DNA from 2 places in the Sutcliffiella sp. NPDC057660 genome. Region 1 is predicted to be linked to the other one. Evidence: a T-box and tRNA genes for the amino acid it is inferred to sense, from the RefSeq annotation. Region 1 holds a T-box; the other holds one or more tRNA genes.
The links. A T-box is a leader RNA that pairs with one kind of tRNA and senses whether it is charged. The one in region 1 lies ahead of serS (serine--tRNA ligase), so its partner is inferred to be a tRNA-Ser.

Region 1 (11,444 bases):
AATCACGTGTTTCGGAGGCTCTTCCAGCGTTTTTAATAAGGCGTTGAAGGCTCCGATGGAAAGCATATGTACTTCATCTATGATATATACTTTATACTTGACCGCGCTCGGTGCATATTTCACCTTGTCCCTGATATCACGGATTTCATCGACCCCGTTATTGGAGGCCGCATCTATTTCCATTACATCTGATATGGATCCATCTGTGATTCCCCTGCAGGAGGGGCATTCGTTACAAGGCTCTGCAACAGGTGCGTGTTCGCAGTTCACAGCCTTTGCTAAAATCTTTGCCGCACTTGTTTTTCCGGTTCCTCTTGGGCCTGAAAAAAGATAGGCATGGGAGAACTTCTGTTGAAGCAGGGCGTTTTGTAAGGTTTTGGTTATATGTTCCTGTCCCACGACATCCTGAAAAAGCTGTGGTCGAAAAACACGATATAAAGCTTGATATGCCACCAATATGCCCTCCTTCTTTCTTATCCTTTCCATTATACCGTAGAAATGGATTCAATTTCAAAAGCAAACATGAAAAGGCTTGATTTATTTTCGCAAAAAGAATAAATAGACAGCAAAAAAACCCACCCTGCAATAGAGTGAGTTTGAATGACTATTTATAACTGCCGTGCACCTTCTGTCGATTAGCCACCATAAGCGTTACTTAAGCAGTTAGCTCGACCCAGGCAACCCTGCGGCACATGAGAGAGTCCGCTTAATGCTGCTTCCTTCCGGACCTGACATGGTTCACGGGTTCCCATTGCGCAGGACCCAGGTGTCAACACCACTTACTTAAGGCAGACCCTACAGCCTGCTAACCTCGAGAAGGGATTCAGCCTCGCTAGAGCGGATTGCGAGTTCAGGGCACCGCTACCTCCCCGCTTAGCACGACAAAATTAAAACCAAAAGGTTCGTGCGTCTTTATGTCCGACGCATTATTTAGTATAAGGGAAAAAAGGAGAAATTGCAACCATAACCAACTGTAAAATATTAGGATCCGTTTTTCGACTGCTTCTTTTTCTCCTTCTTTTCCTGACGAAGCTTTCTGAAAAAATCTGAAAGGAGAGCCCCACACTCTTCCTCCAATACCCCACTCACTATTTCGGTCTGGTGATTAAATCGTGGTTCCTCCAACAGGTTCATTAAAGTACCGGCGCAACCTGCTTTCGGATCAATGGCACCGTACACGACCTTTTGCACTCGCGATAAAACTATTGCGCCCGCACACATCGGACATGGCTCGAGCGTGACATAAAGGGTGGTATTCTCCAACCTCCATGTACCCAGCTGCTTGCATGCTTCATCGATAGCCAGTATTTCGGCATGGGTGATGGATCTCTGAGTCGTCTCCCTCAAGTTATGGCCCCTTGCAATGACCTCTCCATCCAGAACTATTACCGCTCCGATCGGTACTTCCGCCAACCCTTCCGCTTTTTTTGCTTCTTCTATTGCCAGTTTCATGAACCATTCATCGGTTTTTTCCTGCATACCCCGGATTCCTTTCTTTTTACAAGCTTGTTTATATTCTTGACCCCAATTCCATAGACTAATCTGCATGAGGTGATAATACTTGGAGCATACGGCATTACTTATTATAGATATTATCAATGATTTTCAGTTTAAGCACGGAAAAACACTGGCTAAGAAAACCGTTGCCATTGCGCCTAACATTTTAAAACTAAAAAAATACATGAAGGCGAACGGTCTTCCAATCATCTATGTAAACGATCATTATCAGCTATGGCAGGCAGACTATAACAAGATTATGGAGAAATGCAATAATCCACTTAGTAAAAGCATCATTGAAAACCTCTGCCCAGAGGGGGATGACTATTTTCTGATCAAACCGAAGCACTCTGCTTTTTTTGGCACTGCGTTACATACACTTTTGTCCCAGCTTGGAGTAAACTCTCTCATTCTGACAGGTATTGCCGGAAATATATGCGTCCTTTTTACTGCAAATGACGCATATATGCGAGAGATAAAGCTTCTTGTACCAACAGATGCCATCGCTTCTACGGCAGACGAGGATAATGAATATGCAATCACGATGATGAGGAATGTCCTGAAGGCCTCCATATATACGACAGATGCATTGTTGAAGCAGTAAAGAACCTCCTTGCATGTTTCCCTCACTATTCTCATACATTGATAAAGGATGATGAATAGGAGGGACGAACCATGCAAATTCATGTCGTTAGGCAAGGACAATCAATCTACGGGATTTCGCAGGCTTATGCTACGACCCCTGAAGATTTAATAGAAGCAAACGAATTGCCCAATCCAGATAATCTTGTAATCGGGCAGTCGCTCGTAATTCCAATTGTGGGAAGGTTCTATTATGTGCAGCAAGGCGACACACTTGATTCCATAGCAAGGAGGTTCAATACAACCCCACAGCTCCTGGCACGGGTCAACCAATTGAATGCCAATCAGCCCCTGCGCACCGGCCTCAGACTTTATATTCCACCACAATCCAAACGGGAAGCGGAAATCAATGCATATATTGAGCCAAGAGGAAATACGGTTTCCCCTCAGCTCGAACAAAGTGCAAGGAATACAGCTCCTTATCTGACCTATCTCGCACCATTCAGCTTTCGTGTACAGCGTGACGGTTCTCTTGAGGAACCACCACTGAACAACTTCCAGCAAATAGCCGAGGCCAATAATGTCACACTCATGATGGTCCTCACCAATCTTGAAGATGACGGCTTCAGTGATGAGCTCGGCCGGATTATATTGACGAATATGTCTGTCCAAAACAAGTTTCTTGATAACGTGGTAGTAACTGCAAAAAAATATAACTTCAAGGATATCCATTTTGATTTCGAATTCCTGCGACCGGCTGATAAGGAAGCCTATAACACGTTTTTACGAAAAGCACGCGACCGTTTCAAAAAGGAAGGATGGCTCATTTCCACCGCTTTGGCTCCAAAAACAAAGGCAGACCAAAAAGGGAAATGGTATGAAGCCCACGACTACAAAGCACACGGTGAGATTGTAGACTTTGTCATCATCATGACGTATGAATGGGGCTATAGCGGAGGACCACCTATGGCCGTCTCGCCGATCGGGCCTGTAAGAGAGGTGCTTGAATACGCATTGACCGAAATGCCGGGGAATAAAATCATGATGGGACAGAACCTATACGGATATGACTGGACGCTTCCCTTCAAACCCGGCGGTGAATTTGCCAAAGCGATCAGCCCTCAGGCAGCCATCCAGCTTGCCAGTGATAATAATGCGGCCATTCAATACGATGAGAAGGCACAGGCACCCCATTTCAATTATTGGGATAAACAAGGGAAGGAACATAAAGTCTGGTTTGAGGATGCCCGGTCGATCCAAGCAAAGTTTGACTTGTTAAAAGAATTGAACCTGAGAGGCATCAGCTATTGGAAGCTCGGACTCTCCTTCCCGCAAAATTGGCTCCTGATAACCGATAACTTCAATGTGGTTAAAAACCCTACAGCTCGGTGGTATCATCAAGCATATAGATAAAAAGTTCGGAGGCTGAAATGGTATTCAGTCTCTTTTTTTTCATAATTTCCTAATCCATATTTACATCATCTGTGATAGAATGTTAAATGTCTGTCAAAATATTGATGAGTGTTCGGTTTAATTAAGGGGGTTCATTGGATGCAAGCAACACCATTTATTACAGTTGAAGGGCCGATTGGTGTTGGAAAAACCTCACTTGCAAAGAAGATTGCAGAGGAGTTCCAGTATCAGTTATTAAAAGAAATAGTAGACGAAAATCCTTTTCTCGGAAAATTCTATGAAGATATAGATGAGTGGAGTTTCCAGACGGAAATGTTTTTTCTGTGCAATAGATATAAGCAGCTAGAAGATATCGATCGGCTTCATTTACAGAACGGGGCACCGGTTGTATCGGACTACCACATCATGAAGAATCTTATTTTTGCAAAGCGTACATTAAGGGACAAACAGTATGACAAATACCTGCAAATCTACGACATCCTGACATCGGATATGCCTAAACCAAATGTCATCATCTATTTGCATGCAAGTTTGGATACCTTATTAAGTAGGATTGCAATGCGTGGGAGAGATATCGAAAAGAAAATCGACCCGCTTTATCTTCAACAGCTTAGTATGGATTATGATGAAGAAATGGATCGACTAGAACAGATATACCCATCCCTCCCGATCTTACGCTTCAATGGGGATGAAATAGATTTTATACAGCGGGAAGAGGATAAGCAAAAAATCTTCAATCAATTGCGCGATACCTTGAAAAAAGGAGTTATCATTTAATGAATCTACGTGAAAAATACGGCATCCCCTCCAATGCGGTCATTACGATTGCCGGAACAGTCGGTGTCGGAAAATCAACCATGACAAACGCTTTAGCAAACGCACTAGGCTTTCGTACTTCTTTCGAAAAAGTGGATACAAATCCATATCTGGACAAGTTCTATGCGGATTTCGAACGCTGGAGCTTTCATTTGCAGATCTACTTCCTGGCGGAGCGCTTTAAGGATCAGAAGAAGATTTTCGAATATGGCGGAGGCTTCGTTCAGGATCGTTCCATTTATGAAGATACAGGGATTTTCGCAAATATGCATTATGAAAAAGGGACGATGACGAAGGTGGATTATGAAACCTATACAAGCCTTTTTGAGGCAATGGTCATGACACCATATTTCCCTCATCCGGACCTCTTGATCTATTTGGAAGGAAGCTTGGATGATATTCTCGGAAGAATCCAGGAACGCGGACGTCCAATGGAACAGCAAACACCAATCTCGTACTGGGAAGAAATGCACGAACGCTATGAAAAATGGATCAACAGCTTTCACGCATGTCCTGTACTTCGTTTAAATATCAACGAATATGATGTTTTGAGTAATTCCAATTCAGTTGAGCCGATCATAGAAAAGATCTCCCATCATATGAAGCAATCACTTTTGCTAAAAAAATAAGCCGCCTATATAGGCGGCTTATTTATTGTCTCAGACGGCGTCGCTTCCATCTTTGACAATAAAAAAATCGTTACTTTCTCCAATGTAACGAACAATCTCCATTTTATGCGCTTTAGGTAAAATCACCTTTTATAAATAAATCGATGGAGGAGGAAGGGGGATTCGAACCCCCGCGGGTTTTGACACCCCTGTCGGTTTTCAAGACCGATCCCTTCAGCCGGACTTGGGTATTCCTCCGTATCAACAAAAAGTAATATATCATATTTCAAAATAACTTGTCAACGCAATAAAAGAAAAGGATGGAGATTTTTTTCCCCACCCTTTATTTGTTCACTATTTAGTCAAAAATTCCTTGCCACCCATATATGGACGCAATACTTCAGGAATCACTACAGATCCATCAGCCTGCTGGTAGTTCTCGATGATGGCAGCAACTGTACGGCCAATCGCCAGTCCAGAACCATTCAGTGTGTGCACATGTTCAGGTTTACCCTTTGGATCACGACGGAAACGAATACCTGCACGACGTGCCTGGAAGCTCTCAAAGTTACTGCAAGAAGAAATCTCACGATATGTCTCCGCACTTGGAATCCATACTTCAATGTCGTACTTCTTCGCAGCTGTAAATCCAAGGTCTGCTGTACACATGCTCAGCACACGGTATGGCAGTCCAAGAAGCTGCAATACTTTCTCAGCATTACCTGTTAATTTTTCTAGCTCTTCATAAGAATCTTCCGGCTTTACAAACTTCACAAGCTCCACTTTATTGAATTGATGCTGGCGGATTAGACCGCGAGTATCACGTCCTGCAGAACCCGCTTCAGAACGGAAGCATGCACTGAATGCTGCATAGTTGATCGGCAGCTGATCCACACTCAGAATTTCATCCCGATGCATATTTGTAATCGGAACCTCAGCAGTCGGAACTAGGAAATAGTCTTCTTTTTCAATCAGGAAAGCATCTTCCTCGAACTTAGGAAGCTGTCCGGTCCCTGTCATACTTGCACGATTTACGAGATATGGAGGCAGCACTTCCGTGTACCCATGCTCATCAACATGTAAATCAAGCATGAAGTTGAATAGTGCTCTTTCCAAACGTGCACCAAGTCCGCGATAGAATACAAAACGGCTTCCAGTTACCTTGCCGGCACGTTCGAAGTCCAGGATTCCCAACTCATCTGCGATATCCCAGTGTGCTTTTACTTCGTGGTCAAAAACAGGAACCTCGCCCCATTTACGAACTTCCACATTGTCATCCTCGGTTTCCCCAACAGGTACGCTCTCATGAGGGATATTCGGAATGGACATCAGTAAAAGATCCAATGTCTCTTCTACTCCTCTTAGCTCATCATCCAACTCTTTAACTTTGTCTCCAACTTCTCGCATTTCCTTGATCAGATGATCGGCATCCTGCTTTTCACGCTTCATTACAGCGATCTGTTGGGATACTTCATTACGCTTGCTTTTTAGTTGTTCCGTCTGACCCAACAAATCTCTTCTTTTCGCATCAAGCTCTTCAAAACGGTCAAGATCTGTTAAGTCTTCCCCGCGGTGAGTAAGCTTCCCTTTAATTTCTTCAAAATTGGCACGCAATAGTTTTAAATCCAACATTTTTCCTATTCCTCCTTTTTTTAAGAAAACACAAAAAACCCCCGTCCCCATATAGGGACGAGAGTTTGATATCCCGTGTTGCCACCCTTGTTGAAAAAGGCATGTAAAACCTTTTCCCACTTCATTCGATAACGGTAATAATCTTACCGAAGTGACTTACTATACCTGAAAAAGGTAATTCGGTTCACTGCTCAAGGATGGATTCTCAAGTGCTCTACATCGGTTTTCACCAGCCACCGACTCTCTAAAGTAAAACAAGCTGATACTATTTCCTCTCAACGCTTTGGCTATATTTTCTTGTTAACGAATAATTTACTACAAGTTTCTCTTACATGCAATAGTTTTATACACTATTTTATTTAGACTCTTTCACCATATTAACAAAATACTGCGTAATACGGTGATCGTCCGTCAATTCCGGATGGAACGAACAGCCAAGGAATTGTCCTTGTCTTGCTGCTACAATGCGGCCATTATGCTTGCAAAGGACTTCTACATCCTCTCCAACCTCCACGATGTGTGGAGCACGGATAAAGACTCCTACAAAGTCATTGGCCACGCCTGCAATCGTAAGTTCCGCCTCGAAGCTGTCGACTTGACGGCCAAATGAATTACGCTCCACTTTGGCATCCATCAAACCAAGATGCGGCTCCTCATAACCGACAATTTCCTTCGCAATGAGAATAAGTCCTGCACAAGTACCAAAAACAGGCTTTCCACTCGCGCCAAATTCGCGCAATGGCTCCATGAAGGAATATTTATCAATTAAACGACGCATGGTCGTGCTTTCCCCACCGGGAATTATCAGACCATCAATCTCAGCAAGCTGTTCCACTTTCTTTACTACAATTGCCTCTGCTCCAGATGCTTCGATCGATTTCACATGCTCCCGAACTGCACCTTGAAGTCCCAGGACTCCAACCTTCACCATGATTCAAAACTCCTTTACTTACCAGCCACGCTCTTGCATGCGATTTTCAGGTAATAGTGTAGAAATCTCGATGCCTTTCATTGCTGCACCCAAACCTTTGGATAGGCTGGCAATCAACTCATAATCCTGGTAGTGAGTAGTCGCTTCCACGATGGCACGAGCAAATTTAGCCGGGTTGTCGGATTTGAAGATACCGGATCCAACAAATACCCCATCAGAACCTAACTGCATCATTAATGCTGCATCTGCAGGTGTCGCAATACCACCAGCAGCGAAGTTAACTACCGGCAGACGGCCAAGGCGCTTAATTTCAAGAAGCAATTCAAAAGGTGCTCCTAATAATTTTGCTTCTGTCATCAATTCATCTTCGTTCATTCCAACCACTTTACGAACTTGTGCGTTCACTTTACGGATGTGGCGAACAGCCTCCACGATGTTTCCTGTACCAGGCTCACCTTTTGTACGAAGCATGGAAGCACCTTCACCGATACGGCGTGCAGCTTCACCAAGATCACGGCAACCACAAACGAAAGGTACTTTATATTGGCGCTTGTCCAAGTGATACTCTTCATCGGCAGGAGTCAATACTTCACTCTCATCGATGTAGTCTACACCCATCGCTTCTAAAATACGTGCTTCTACAATATGACCGATACGTGCTTTAGCCATTACCGGAATCGTTACAGCCTTCATTACATCTTCCACGATCGTAGGATCTGCCATACGAGCAACTCCACCAGCTGCACGGATATCAGCAGGAACGCGCTCTAATGCCATTACCGCTACTGCTCCAGCTTCCTCAGCGATCTTAGCTTGCTCCGCATTGACAACGTCCATGATGACGCCGCCTTTTTGCATTTCTGCCATTCCACGTTTTACACGATCAGTACCTGTTAATGTCATCGAGAATTCCCCCTGTATGTAGATTAAAATAGTTTTAAATAAAATGGAACTTGTCCATATGATTTTCTTACACGTCCTTTATTTTACCTCAATTCCGACAAAAATCCTAATAAATTTCTTTCGGGTAAAGAAAATCTTCCCGGCCCCGGTATGCCCGGCACATGTCCCCCTTATAAAAAAATAAGTGCAGAAAGACTTGGTAGTCTCTTTGCACTTATCTGTCAGACATTTTATTAAAACAGTCCCTTGATGGAACTGGCAATGGTGGACCAAAGGTCTCCGAAGAATCCTCCAATACCACGCATCGTCAGGACGAACCAATTGGCTTTCTCCACAGCTTCTGTTGTCACAACATCAGCCTGTGCACCACTTTTATTTTCTTCAAATAGGTAGCCGGTCTTATCTTCCCCAGTATATTCGACTGTGAGATATCCAACCTTTGCCCCTTTTTCGATAGGAGCAGTGATTTCTTTCTTTTTGTTTACTACCTTTTCATCAAACACATATATCGGCTCAAATTTCTCTTCTTCGCCACGTTTCACCAATACATTAAGTGGTTCACTTGTTGCAACTTCCACATTCTTCTCTTTCCCTTTTACTACTTTCAAGTTAGAATGTTCATCAATTTGATAGTTGGAAGGGTAGATTTCTTTTACCGTGAAGTTTGCATAACCATAATCGAATAATTTTCTTGTTTCGTCAAAGCGCGCTTCCACATCCGGATTCCCGCTTTCATTCTTCGCATTCATTACCACGGAAATAAAACGCATGCCGTCCTTCTCTACCGTACCGGTGAATGAATACCCGGCAAAGTCCGTGTACCCGGTCTTGATACCATCAACACCTTCATATCCCTTTACAAGGGTAGGGATCATCCAGTTCCAGTTGGACATTTCAATTCTGTCTTCCGTATCTTCGCGGAATACTTTCTTGTCGATGCTTGAAGTCTCCAGAAGTTCCGGGAAATCCTTTAGCAAATGAAATGCAAGCTTGGCTGTGGCACGCGCTGACATCACATTTTCTTCATCAGCAGCAGTGTTTGCTGGGTGCATCCCGTATAGATCTGCATTGTTCAGGCCGGTTGTATTTACAAATTTATAATCTTTCAAACCTAATTCTTCTGCTTTTTCATTCATTTTAACAACAAATGCTTCTTCGGAACCAGCAACCATTTCAGCCAGTGCAATCGTTGCTCCGTTTGCTGAGTAGATGGCCATCGCCTCATACAGTTCCCTTGCATTGTAAGTTCCATCTCTGCGCAATGGAACGTTCGATAAACTGGTATCTTGAGAAATCGTATGAACATATTCAGTTACATTGTACTGATCGTCCCAAGATAATTTTTTCTCATGCACAGCCTCAAGAATCAGGTATTCTGTCATCATTTTTGTCATACTTGCAATTCCGAGTACTGTATCGATATTCTTTTGGTAGATGATTTTCCCTGTGCTTTGTTCAAGTAGTAGAGCAGCTTCCGCATTTATATTTAAATGGTCGTTTTCCTCTGCTTGTACATCCTGTATTGAAAAAATCGTCGTCAATAAAGTAATGGCTATTAAACTAGCAATAAAACGTTGAAGATTATTTTTCACAATAAATTACCCTCCAGAAACTTTTTCACATAGTCGTTATTTTAACACACTATATGCAAAAAAAATAGACAGAGAAAGACTTGTTCTTTCTCTGTCACAACTATGACTATGCGACTATGCGACTATTGTTTGTAATCAAATGGAGTAGTTGGGAGATTCTTTTGTGATTTGGACATCATGTGGATGGCTCTCACGCAGCCCTGCACCCGTCATCTTAACAAACTGGGAATTTTCTCTTAAGGATTGTAGGTCTTTTGTTCCACAGTACCCCATGCCGGAACGAAGTCCGCCAACCATCTGGTAGATTGTGTCAGCAACCGGACCTTTATAAGGAATGCGTCCTTCAATGCCTTCTGGAACAAATTTCTTGTTGTCCTCCTGGAAGTAACGGTCTTTGCTTCCTTTTTCCATTGCACCAACAGAACCCATGCCACGATATACTTTAAATCTTCTGCCTTGGAATATTTCCGTTTCTCCAGGACTTTCTGTTGTTCCACCAAGCATACTTCCGAGCATTACTGCATGACCGCCGGCAGCCAAAGCTTTTACGATATCTCCGGAATACTTGATACCGCCATCCGCGATAATGGATGCACCATGCTTGCGTGCCTCTGTTGCACAATCATACACCGCAGTAATCTGTGGAACACCAACTCCTGCTACCACACGTGTTGTACAGATGGAACCAGGTCCAATCCCTACTTTGATCACATCTGCTCCTGCTTCAATCAAATCCTTTGTTGCTTCGGCTGTTGCCACATTTCCTGCAATGATGTTCAGCTTTGGATATTTGCTTCTGATTTTCTTCACCGTATCCAATACCCCTTGCGAGTGACCGTGAGCAGTATCCACAACGATTGCATCCACACTCGCCTGAACTAATTTTTCAACTCGAAGCATCGTATCACCTGTCACCCCGACAGCTGCCCCTACCAGCAGTCTGCCTTGGTCATCCTTGGAGGAATGAGGGAATTCAATAACCTTTTCAATATCCTTTATCGTGATAAGACCCTTTAAGATGCCTTCACCATCAACTAGAGGAAGCTTTTCAATTTTATATTTCTGTAAGATGCTTTCCGCTTCTGCTAAAGTCGTACCTACAGAGGCAGTTACAAGGTTTTCTTTTGTCATGACATCGGAAATCGGAATGGAAAAATCTTGGATAAAACGCAGATCACGGTTAGTAAGAATACCCACAAGCTTTTGCTCTTCCTTGCTATTCACTATCGGCACACCGGAGATTCTGTACTTGCCCATTAAATGCTCTGCATCAAACACTTGATGATCGGGAGTTAAAAAGAAAGGATCCGTAATAACGCCTCTCTCTGAACGTTTTACTTTATCCACTTGCTCTGCTTGCTGTTCAATAGACATGTTTTTATGGATAATCCCCAGTCCACCCTGTCTCGCCATTGCAATAGCCATCTCTGCTTCTGTCACAGTATCCATACCAGCACTGATAATCGGTAT
Region 2 (11,444 bases), on a different contig from region 1:
CATCTGACTTTTAATCAGAGGGTCGAAGGTTCGAGTCCTTCATGGCACACCATTTATCTTGCGGGTGTGGCGGAATTGGCAGACGCGCTAGACTTAGGATCTAGTGTCTTTGACGTGGGGGTTCGAGTCCCTTCACCCGCATTGTAATTTTATAAGAAGCGGAAGTAGTTCAGTGGTAGAACACCACCTTGCCAAGGTGGGGGTCGCGGGTTCGAATCCCGTCTTCCGCTCCAACAGACTTGCCGGGGTGGCGGAACTGGCAGACGCACAGGACTTAAAATCCTGCGGTAGGTGACTACCGTACCGGTTCGATTCCGGTCCTCGGCACCAGAATTTTGCAGATACAAAATAACTTTTATAAGCGCCCGTAGCTCAATTGGATAGAGCGTTTGACTACGGATCAAAAGGTTAGGGGTTCGAGTCCTCTCGGGCGCGCCATTTACGGGGAGTAGCTCAGCTTGGTAGAGCACTTGGTTTGGGACCAAGGGGTCGCAGGTTCGAATCCTGTCTTCCCGACCATTAAGATTTTGTTTGGGGCCTTAGCTCAGCTGGGAGAGCGCCTGCTTTGCACGCAGGAGGTCAGCGGTTCGATCCCGCTAGGCTCCACTTATAGAAATATAAACTTCACTTTTTTGGCGGTGTAGCTCAGCTGGCTAGAGCGTACGGTTCATACCCGTGAGGTCGTGGGTTCGACTCCCTCCGCCGCTACCAAAAAGGACCTTTAGCTCAGCTGGTTAGAGCAGACGGCTCATAACCGTCCGGTCGTAGGTTCGAGTCCTACAAGGTCCACCAGAAATTCTTATATATGGAGGAATACCCAAGTCTGGCTGAAGGGATCGGTCTTGAAAACCGACAGGGGTGTCAAAACCCGCGGGGGTTCGAATCCCTCTTCCTCCTCCATTTTTTATAAGAATGGTGAGAATTTTATATGTATTACTTTTATTGTCGCGGGGTGGAGCAGTCCGGTAGCTCGTCGGGCTCATAACCCGAAGGTCGCAGGTTCAAATCCTGTCCCCGCAACCAATTGGTCCCGTGGTGTAGCGGTTAACATGCCTGCCTGTCACGCAGGAGATCGCCGGTTCGATCCCGGTCGGGACCGCCATTTTTAATTTAATAGTGGCTCGGTAGCTCAGTTGGTAGAGCAATGGACTGAAAATCCATGTGTCGGCGGTTCGATTCCGTCCCGAGCCACCATTTTTAGATTAACGAACATTAGCCGGTGTAGCTCAGTTGGTAGAGCAACTGACTTGTAATCAGTAGGTCGTGGGTTCGACTCCTATCGCCGGCACCAGTTCTACAAAAAAATAGTATTATGGCGGTTGTGGCGAAGTGGTTAACGCACCTGATTGTGGTTCAGGCATTCGTGGGTTCGATTCCCATCAGTCGCCCTTTTTTTTTGCGGGTGTAGTTTAATGGTAAAACCTCAGCCTTCCAAGCTGATGTCGTGGGTTCGATTCCCATCACCCGCTCCATATGGGCCTATAGCTCAGCTGGTTAGAGCGCACGCCTGATAAGCGTGAGGTCGGTGGTTCGAGTCCACTTAGGCCCACCATTACTAACTATGTTCCATGTACCGTTCCACCATAGCTCAGCGGTAGAGCACGCTCGAATAAGCTTCCTAGAGATTCTACAGCGTACCGATTGAGCAGCATCGTGATTAATCATCCCGAAATCGGGACGTTCGGCGTAAGTGGTCAATTTGTTCGTAAAAGTAATTTATGTACCGTTCCACCATAGCTCAGCGGTAGAGCATTCGGCTGTTAACCGAAGGGTCGTAGGTTCGAATCCTACTGGTGGAGCCATATTCGGGGAAGTACTCAAGTGGCTGAAGAGGCGCCCCTGCTAAGGGTGTAGGTCGTGTAAGCGGCGCGAGGGTTCAAATCCCTCCTTCTCCGCCATCAAAACTCAATCATGCGGCCCGTTGGTCAAGCGGTTAAGACACCGCCCTTTCACGGCGGTAACACGGGTTCGAATCCCGTACGGGTCATCAAAAAGTTGTGGTATTTTTATAAATATCATGGCTTTTTTTATTGTGCGAATTTGTTTGAAAAAGCCATTCTTCTCTTTTCGTCGTAGTGCAAAATATGATCATTTGGTCTTATATAATTTGTGGAACACGGATTTTCTGATTATGAGCATTATCAGAAAATCAAATCCATCCTAAATCAGCCTCTCCTAATCTCCCAAAAGAAACTTCTTCTAACTTACTTTTATACCCCATAGACTCTCCGACAAAACCAAAATTCAAATAATATTTTTATTATTTTTATATAACTTTTAAGATGAAATCGCTTCCACATTTATTCAACCTTCTTTTCCACTAAAAACTTTTCGACAAATTCCCTTATAAAAGAATCGAATATCCTGTCATATTTTCTTTATTGTAAACCCTTACATTTATCCAGTCATATCAAGAACTCTGGAGGGATGGTAATGGAAGCGGTTTCCCTGATATAGCGTATTTTCGACAAAATAACAATATATTGTGAATTTTGCAATTTTGTGTCTAACGATTGGTCCTTGTCGTAAAAAGGAGAATGGTTTAAAAAAGAGAATAGTAAAGTATAACAATAATCTTTTTGAAACTATTCCGAAAGGGTGACGATATTGATTGCAACGAGCGCCACTGATTTTCAGCTGCACCTATTTCATGAAGGGACATTGTATAAGAGCTATGAGCTGTTTGGTGCACATGTAATAAAGCACCGGAAAAAGGTTGTCGGCACCAGATTTACAGTCTGGGCACCTCATGCAACGGCGGTCAGGCTGATTGGGACGTTCAATGATTGGAATGGGAAAGAATACGTATTAGAAAAACTTAATAATGAGGGTGTCTGGAGTATTCAATTGCCAGAAGAGCTAACTGGTCACCTTTACAAATATGAAATAGTGACAAATGAAGGGGAAGTGTTACATAAGTCTGACCCATTTGCATTTCATGCAGAGGTACGTCCTAAGACTGCTTCCATTGTCTATGACTTGGAAGGATACAAGTGGAAGGATCAAAACTGGCGTAGACGAAAAAAGAGAAAGCTAGTGTATGAGAAGCCGATGTTCATTTATGAATTACATATGGGATCATGGAAAAAGAAGGAAAACGGAGAGCTATACTCGTATTTGGAGCTTATAGAAGAATTGATCCCCTATGTGAAAGAGCATAAATTTACTCATATAGAGTTGTTGCCATTGATTGAGCATCCTTATGACAGATCTTGGGGATATCAGGGGACAGGTTATTATGCCGCTACGAGCCGCTATGGCACTCCGCGTGAGCTAATGGCTTTTATTGATGCCTGCCATCAGGAGGATATCGGGGTAATACTGGACTGGGTACCTGGACACTTCTGTAAGGATGCGCATGGGCTGTCCATGTTTGATGGCACTCCAACATTTGAGTATCAAGCCTACAATGACCGGGAAAATGAGGTATGGGGGACTGCCAATTTCGATTTGGGGAAGCCGGAGGTCAGAAGCTTCCTGATTTCCAATGCGATGTTTTGGATGGAGCATTTCCATGTGGACGGCTTCCGGGTCGACGCTGTTGCCAATATGCTGTATTGGCCTAATACGCAGGAAGTCCATGCGAATCCTTTTGCACAGGAATTTTTGAAAAAGCTGAATGAAGCGGTTTTTGAATTCGACTACAGCGCACTGATGATTGCGGAGGATTCAACGGATTGGCCTTTGGTTACCTCTCCTACTTCTATAGGAGGACTTGGGTTTAACTACAAATGGAATATGGGTTGGATGAATGACATTCTCTCGTTTATGGAGGCTCCTCCCGAGCAAAGAAAGCATTTGCATGACAAGGTCACCTTTTCCATTGTCTATGCCTTTTCAGAGAATTTTATTTTGCCTTTTTCCCATGACGAAGTAGTCCATGGGAAGAGATCTTTATTGAATAAGATGCCAGGAGAATACCAGGATAAGTTCAAGCAGTTGAGGCTATTGTATGCTTTTCTGGTCGCCCATCCAGGTAAAAAGCTGCTATACATGGGAAGTGAATTTGGCCAGTTTGATGAATGGAAGGACCTCGAGCAGCTCGACTGGTTCCTGCTTGAAGAGTATGAAACACATCAGCAGATGAATCTTTATGTAAAAGATCTGCTTGCCTTCTACCATAGTCAAAGGGCTTTATTTGAACTGGATCATTCACCTGATGGATTTGAGTGGATTGATGCAGATAATCGGGATCAAAGCATATTCTCCTTTATTCGAAAAGGAAAGAAGCAATCGGATACACTGGTGGTCTTATGTAATTTTACCGGAGCATCATATGAGCAGTATAAAATTGGTGTTCCACTTTTAGCGGATTATGAAGAGGTGTTCCAATCCGATCACATACAGTATGGTGGAACAGGTATCAGAAATACTGAGGTGATTAGTTCGCAGGAAGGTGCATATCACGGCAAGGAGTTTCATATGATGGTCAATGTTGCGCCGTATGGAGTAAGCATGTGGCGTCCTAGGAAAATTCGAGGGGAGAGTAATGGGAGATGATGAAGAATAAATGTGTAGCAATGTTACTGGCAGGAGGAAAAGGAAGCCGATTAAGTTCCTTGACTAAAACACTTGCAAAACCTGCTGTCCCTTTCGGTGGGAAATATCGAATCATTGATTTTGCATTAAGCAACTGCACAAACTCCGGGATTCATACGGTTGGCGTTTTGACACAATATCAGCCACTTGTATTGAATTCCTATATCGGAATTGGGAGTGCGTGGGATCTGGATCGCAAAAATGGCGGCGTGACCGTTCTGCCTCCATATACTGAATCCTCCGGTGTGAAATGGTATACAGGTACCGCGAGTGCCATTTATCAGAACCTGAACTACTTAAAGCAGTATGAGCCTGAGTATGTGCTTATCCTATCCGGTGACCATATATATAAAATGAACTACGCTGAAATGCTGGATTATCATATTAAGAAGGATGCGGATGTTTCCATATCAGTGGTGGAGGTTCCTTGGGAGGAAACAAGCCGCTTTGGAATCATGAACACGAATGAAAAGCTCGAAGTGGTGGAATTCGATGAGAAGCCGGCCAACCCGAAAAGCAATCTTGCATCCATGGGAATCTATATTTTCAAATGGTCCGTTCTGAAGGAATATCTTGAGATGGATGATCGTAATCCGGATTCGAGCCATGATTTTGGAAAGGATGTCATTCCTTTGCTGCTTGAAGAGAATAAGAGATTGGTAGCCTATCCTTTCGAAGGCTATTGGAAGGATGTCGGAACAGTAAAAAGCTTATGGGAAGCCAACATGGATCTCTTAAAAGAGGAGTGCGAGCTGAACTTGTTTGAATATGACTGGCGTGTTTATTCAGTCAACCCAAACCAGCCTCCTCAATATATTGCTCCATGTGCGGATGTAAATGATTCCCTTGTCAATGAAGGCTGCTTCATCGAAGGGAAGATCGATCATTCTGTCCTTTTCCAGGGAGTGAAGGTAGGGAAAAATTCCGTTATTCAAAACTCTGTCCTGATGCCGGATGCGGTGATTGGTGAAAATGTCTATATCAATAAGGCGATCGTACCTTCCGGACTGGTAATCCCGGACGGAGTTGTCATATGCCCCGAAAAAAATGAAGATGAAATCATTTTGGTTACGGAAGAAATGATGGAAAAAGGGATTTTCTCTATATCATAATTAGAATACGCCAAAGGAAGGATGAGAATCATGAATAAATCTATGCTCGGAATCATTGATGCGACCATTCACAATGAAGAGATGAAGGAGCTTACGTTAAAGAGATCAATCGCTGCTGTTCCGTTTGGAGGCCGTTATCGCCTGATCGATTTTGTATTATCAAATATGGTAAACTCGGAAATTCAAAGTGTGGCAATCTTCCCCAGGTTTCAGTACCGTTCTCTGATGGACCATCTAGGTTCAGGCAAGCAATGGGATCTGGACCGTAAACGTGACGGCTTATTCTTTTTCCCAAGTTCGGTTGGAGAAGTGGACGGAAATACAGGATCATTTCAGCATTTCAAGGAGAATGAGGATTTCTTCTTGAGAAGTACGCAGAAGTATGTGGTTATCTCAAACAGCTATACGGTTTGCAATATGAATTTCAAGGTGATGCTTGAGCGCCATTTGAATAACCGCTGTGATATTACACATGTTCTTCATCAGGAAGAATCCATGGACATATTTATTCTAGAAAAGGATTTGCTGGTAAAGCTTTTTATGAACTATGAAAAAAATGGTTATGGAAGCATCATGGATGTAGTGGACGATATGAACAGCGGGTATAAAGTCTGTAACTATGAATTTACTGGTTATGCTGCTGTTATTGATTCAATTGAAAGCTATTATAAGCATAGCTTGGAATTGTTGAATCCTACTGTATGGCAGCAAGTGTTTATGAAGAAACAGCCCATCCTCACAAAGGTCAAGGATGAGCCGCCGACAAGCTATGGCAAGGATGCCTTTGTTAAGAACTGCATGATAGCCAATGGTGCCATCATTGAAGGGCATGTGGAAAATAGTATCATTTTCCGAGGTGTGAAAGTAGGCAAAGGAACCGTCATCAAAAATAGTATAGTCATGCAAAAAGGGGTTATCGGATCGAATTGTGTTTTAGATTCAGTCATTCTAGACAAAGATGTAAAGGTGGAAGATGGTACGGCTATAACAGGTAAACTTGATTCTCCATTTCTAGTAAGAAAAGGTACCGTACAAGGAGCTCTGATGAATTCGTGAAGGTTTTGTTTGTCGTATCGGAATGTGTCCCGTTTGTAAAATCTGGTGGCTTAGGCGATGTTGCGGGAGCATTGCCTAAGGAATTGAAAAAGCTGGGCACGGATGTAAGAGTGATCCTGCCTAAGTATGGACAGATCCCGGAACCATACAGGAAGAAAATGAAGCGAATCCAGACCACCTATGTGGATGTTGGCTGGAGACATCAATATTGTGGGATTGAAAAATTGGTTCTGGATAATGTCACCTACTATTTCATTGACAATGAGTATTATTTTAAGCGCGATTCCTTGTACGGTCATTTTGACGATGGGGAGCGCTATTCCTTTTTCTGCAGGGCGGTTTTGGAAAGTATGACAGCCATCGATTTTGTCCCTGATGTTATTCATTGCCATGATTGGCACACGGGAATGGTTAATTTCCTGCTTGAAAATGAATACCGGAAAAATCCTCGCTTTGAGCATATTCAAAGTGTATTTACTATTCATAATCTCCAATTTCAGGGTGTATTCCCTAAGGGTATCCTGCAGGATCTGCTGGGAATTGAGGAGCATTTATTCACAACAGACCAGCTTGAGTTTTATGGGAATGTCAATTTCATGAAGGCTGCACTAGTTTCTTCCGGTCTGATTACAACGGTAAGTCCCACGTATAAAGATGAAATCCAAACCGCTTATTTTGGTGAGAAGCTGGATGGCGTATTGCGCTTTCGCGGTGATGATCTGATTGGGATTATTAATGGAATTGATGATGAGATGTATAATCCAGAAACGGATGAGCATATAGCAGCAACTTATCATGCATCCAAACCTAAGGATAAAAAAGTTAACAAACAGGCGCTCCAGAATCTCTGTGGATTGCCCGTTAAAGAGGATATTCCCATCATTGCAATGGTTAGTCGCCTGACAAAGCAAAAAGGGTTGGACCTTGTGACGAGAGTGTTGCATGAAGTACTTGAGAATGATGTACAGGTGGTGATATTGGGAACAGGAGATCGCAGGTTCGAACATTATTTCCGTGAATTGTCTTATCATTATCCTGAAAAAGTAAGGACCTTCATCGGATTTGATGAGGCACTGGCTCACCAGATATACGCAGGTGCTGATATGTTCCTCATGCCTTCCCAGTTTGAACCTTGTGGATTGGGACAATTGATTGCCCTCAGGTACGGGACCATTCCGATTGTACGTGAAACGGGCGGCTTGAATGATACGGTGCATTCCTACGATGAATCAACTCTTGAAGGGAATGGCTTCAGCTTTACTAATTTCAACGCCCATGACATGCTTAATACCATCAGACGTGCCATCACGTTCTATGAGCAGCCGGAAGTTTGGGGCGGTATCATGAAAGAAGCCATGGAGCGCGACTACAGCTGGGCCAAGTCCGCTTTTAAATATAATCAGCTATATTCAACATTGATTGCGAGGAGCGGAGTACATGTTCTCTAACAAGGAAAAGTTTAAGGCATCATTTTTGAAAAAGCTTGAGAGTATGTACGGAAAAAGCTTTCAGGAATCCACTTCACGAGATCATTATCATACACTCGGCAATATGGTGCGCGAATACATAAGCTCCGATTGGATTGCGACAAATGAACGTAATCGTGCTGCCAACGAAAAGCAGGTATACTATCTTTCCATTGAGTTTCTTTTGGGAAGGCTTCTAGGAAATAACCTATTGAATTTAGGGATCCAGCAAGTCGTGGAGGACGGGTTGAAGGAACTTGGCCTTGAACTGTCAGCCATCGAGGAGATTGAAGCGGATGCAGGTCTTGGTAACGGTGGACTCGGACGATTGGCTGCATGCTTCCTGGACTCATTGGCTTCATTAAACCTGCCAGGACATGGCTGCGGTATCAGGTATAAACATGGATTGTTTGACCAGAAATTTGTGGATGGCTACCAAGTGGAATTGCCGGAGCAGTGGCTGAGACACGGAAATGTCTGGGAGGTAAGAAAACCTGACCAAGCGGTGGAAGTGCATTTCTGGGGCAGGGTGGAGACTTACTTGGAAGGGGACAGACAAAAATTCAGACATGCAAAGGGAGAAGCGATTACTGCAGTTCCCTATGATATGCCTGTTATCGGATACCAGACCAGCACAGTAAACATGCTGCGTCTATGGAGTGCGGAGCCTGCCCCTTTCCCGACAAATAAGGACATCATGCAATATAAGCGGGACACAGAGGCTGTATCGGAATTCCTTTATCCCGATGATACGCATGATGAAGGGAAAATATTGCGCTTGAAGCAGCAGTATTTCTTAGTGGCAGCGAGCATTGGAAGCATTGTGCGTTCGTATCGTAAAAAGAATGGTAGTTTGGTAGATTTCCATAAAAGAGTGAATATCCATATCAATGATACGCATCCTGTACTTGCCATCCCTGAGTTGATGAGAATATTGTTGGATGAAGAGGATATGAGCTGGGAGCAGGCGTGGAAGATCACGTCACAAACCATCTCCTATACCAACCATACGACCCTTTCCGAAGCACTGGAGAAATGGCCGGTATCCATATTCCAGCCTTTGCTGCCAAGGATATATATGATTGTAGAAGAGATAAATGAGCGCTATTGTGCAGAGCTATGGAAAAAGTACCCTGGGGATTGGCATCGCATCGAGGAAATGGCGATCCTTGCACATGGCCTTGTGAAAATGGCCCATCTAGCCATTGTCGGCAGTTTTAGTGTGAATGGAGTAGCAAAAATCCACACAGAAATACTAAAGAATCGGGAAATGCGTTTATTTTATGAAGCCTTTCCGGAGAAGTTCAATAATAAGACAAATGGGATCACCCATCGGCGTTGGCTATTAAAGGCCAATCCTCAGTTGACTCAATTGATACAGGATACGATTGGAACAGGCTGGATCAAGGATCCCACACAGCTTCGTCAGCTTGAAGTTTATGCAAACGATTCCGCCTTTCATGAGAAGCTGGATAGGGTGAAAAGGGAACGAAAGCTAATTCTTGGTGAGAGAATCAGAAAGCAGACCGGGATGATCATAGATCCCGATAGCATCTTTGATGTTCAGGTTAAAAGGCTTCACGCCTATAAGCGCCAGCTGCTGAATGTATTTCATATCATGTATCTCTATAACCGTTTAAAAGAGGATAACGGCTTTCACATTCATCCACGTACCTTTATTTTTGGTGCGAAGGCATCACCTGGTTACTATTATGCAAAGCGTGTCATTAAGCTGATCAATTCCTTGGCGGATAAAGTGAATAATGATCCTGCCATTGGTGGCCGCTTGAAGGTGGTCTTCTTAGAGAATTATCGGGTGTCGCTTGCCGAGGACATTTTCCCGGCAGCCGATGTGAGTGAGCAGATCTCTACAGCCAGTAAAGAGGCCTCAGGTACAGGTAACATGAAATTTATGATGAACGGTGCCTTGACGATCGGAACTTTGGATGGAGCCAATATTGAAATCAAGGAAGAGGTAGGCGAGGAGAATATGTTCATCTTTGGGCTTACAGCAGAACAGGTGCTTAACTATTATCAAAATGGAGGCTACCGTTCGAGTGAGTACTACCATCATGATAAGCGGATTCAACAAATATTGGAGCAGTTGATAAACGGCTACTTTCCCGATGTGGATGATCACTTCGAACCAATTCATGACAGCCTACTGATGCAAAATGATGAATATTTTGTACTGAAGGATTTCGCATCCTACATTGATGCCCAGGAGAGGGTGGATAATGCCTACCGTGAACGGAATGCTTGGCTGACAATGAGTGCGAAGAATATCGCGCATTCAGGTTTCTTCTCCAGTGATCGGACAATTAAACAGTATGCAGATGAGATTTGGGGATTGGAACCGAGTTTTAGTCGGAAGTAAAAAGGAAGAGCATTGTTGCTCTTCCTTTTATTGTCTTCGGAATGATCAAAGCTTCGTCTTCATCGCTTCAATATACGTTTCGATGCTGTGATTCTTTACAATGGAGCCTTTGCGTAGCAGGAATTGGGATGGAGTAAGAGTATGTTTGTAGTGCCAAGTCTTCTTGGAAATGGGTCCTGTCACTTTGGTTGGCGGGACAAAAGGAACGATATCCGCAAGATTTACAAAGCGGATGGAGGCTGGTACATGTTGATTGAACTCTTTTGCAAAAGAAGGATTTCCCGCTCTCGGAGCAGCATAGCTGTACATATAGATGGAAGAAAAATTGGAATTAATGGAGCAATCCAGCGCATGAAGTGCTGCAAGCGCCCCGCCCAGACTGTGGCCGGTGATAAAAAGTGTTTTATCTTTGGATAGAGGGGCCAAGCCATCCAGGACATCCTTTCGGAAGGATTCATAGATGGAGAGGAAGCCGCCGTGGACAAGTGGTTTTGCGGGACAATACGGAAATGCTTCCTGGTAGATTTCTGCATCAGAGATCCAATCAGGGTCTGTTTGAGTGCCTCTGAAAGCAACGATGACGGTTTCATCCGATTCCATAATGAACCCAAACCATTCCAGACTATGAAAAGAAACACCTTTAAATTCTTTCACCACTTTAAAACCATATGGAACGGAAAATATCCCGTTCTGGAGGTATTGGTCATAAGCCATCTGGCAGCACTCCGCCAAAAAAACAGCCCATTCCTTAGAAAGGATATCTCGGGTATACATTTGTCATATCCCTCACTTTACAACAAAAATCGTGATAGTGGTCTATGATAATGTATTGAGTGCTTCCAAAATGGTGCACATTTATCGATAAAAAAAGCAGAAGTGTCACTTCTGCTTTTT

Region 2: it encodes a tRNA-Ser, which carries the amino acid that the T-box ahead of serS (serine--tRNA ligase) is inferred to sense. The anticodon was not compared.

The regions. Positions count from the first base shown of each region.
Region 1 covers NZ_JBHVHV010000032.1:1,849-13,292, reverse strand. Annotated here, with positions in the region: gene dnaX (DNA polymerase III subunit gamma/tau) at 1-453, opposite strand, end outside; RNA gene ffs (signal recognition particle sRNA large type) at 618-882, opposite strand; gene tadA (tRNA adenosine(34) deaminase TadA) at 982-1,479, opposite strand; gene ACFVAD_RS23900 (cysteine hydrolase family protein) at 1,562-2,101, shown strand; gene ACFVAD_RS23895 (glycosyl hydrolase family 18 protein) at 2,173-3,492, shown strand; gene ACFVAD_RS23890 (deoxynucleoside kinase) at 3,631-4,269, shown strand; gene ACFVAD_RS23885 (deoxynucleoside kinase) at 4,269-4,937, shown strand; tRNA gene ACFVAD_RS23880 (tRNA-Ser) at 5,082-5,174, opposite strand; gene serS (serine--tRNA ligase) at 5,271-6,548, opposite strand; T-box leader at 6,599-6,836, opposite strand; gene pdxT (pyridoxal 5'-phosphate synthase glutaminase subunit PdxT) at 6,904-7,479, opposite strand; gene pdxS (pyridoxal 5'-phosphate synthase lyase subunit PdxS) at 7,498-8,382, opposite strand; gene ACFVAD_RS23860 (D-alanyl-D-alanine carboxypeptidase family protein) at 8,616-9,974, opposite strand; gene guaB (IMP dehydrogenase) at 10,110-11,444, opposite strand, start outside.
Region 2 covers NZ_JBHVHV010000028.1:22,907-34,350, reverse strand. Annotated here, with positions in the region: tRNA gene ACFVAD_RS23400 (tRNA-Lys) at 1-52, shown strand, start outside; tRNA gene ACFVAD_RS23395 (tRNA-Leu) at 61-141, shown strand; tRNA gene ACFVAD_RS23390 (tRNA-Gly) at 159-233, shown strand; tRNA gene ACFVAD_RS23385 (tRNA-Leu) at 242-330, shown strand; tRNA gene ACFVAD_RS23380 (tRNA-Arg) at 362-438, shown strand; tRNA gene ACFVAD_RS23375 (tRNA-Pro) at 443-519, shown strand; tRNA gene ACFVAD_RS23370 (tRNA-Ala) at 534-606, shown strand; tRNA gene ACFVAD_RS23365 (tRNA-Met) at 635-711, shown strand; tRNA gene ACFVAD_RS23360 (tRNA-Ile) at 716-792, shown strand; tRNA gene ACFVAD_RS23355 (tRNA-Ser) at 808-900, shown strand; tRNA gene ACFVAD_RS23350 (tRNA-Met) at 947-1,023, shown strand; tRNA gene ACFVAD_RS23345 (tRNA-Asp) at 1,027-1,102, shown strand; tRNA gene ACFVAD_RS23340 (tRNA-Phe) at 1,119-1,194, shown strand; tRNA gene ACFVAD_RS23335 (tRNA-Thr) at 1,216-1,291, shown strand; tRNA gene ACFVAD_RS23330 (tRNA-His) at 1,316-1,388, shown strand; tRNA gene ACFVAD_RS23325 (tRNA-Gly) at 1,399-1,472, shown strand; tRNA gene ACFVAD_RS23320 (tRNA-Ile) at 1,476-1,552, shown strand; tRNA gene ACFVAD_RS23315 (tRNA-Asn) at 1,728-1,802, shown strand; tRNA gene ACFVAD_RS23310 (tRNA-Ser) at 1,808-1,898, shown strand; tRNA gene ACFVAD_RS23305 (tRNA-Glu) at 1,916-1,987, shown strand; gene glgB (1,4-alpha-glucan branching protein GlgB) at 2,608-4,500, shown strand; gene ACFVAD_RS23295 (glucose-1-phosphate adenylyltransferase) at 4,497-5,651, shown strand; gene ACFVAD_RS23290 (GlgC family sugar phosphate nucleotidyltransferase) at 5,682-6,707, shown strand; gene glgA (glycogen synthase GlgA) at 6,704-8,155, shown strand; gene ACFVAD_RS23280 (glycogen/starch/alpha-glucan phosphorylase) at 8,145-10,550, shown strand; gene ACFVAD_RS23275 (lipase family protein) at 10,596-11,324, opposite strand.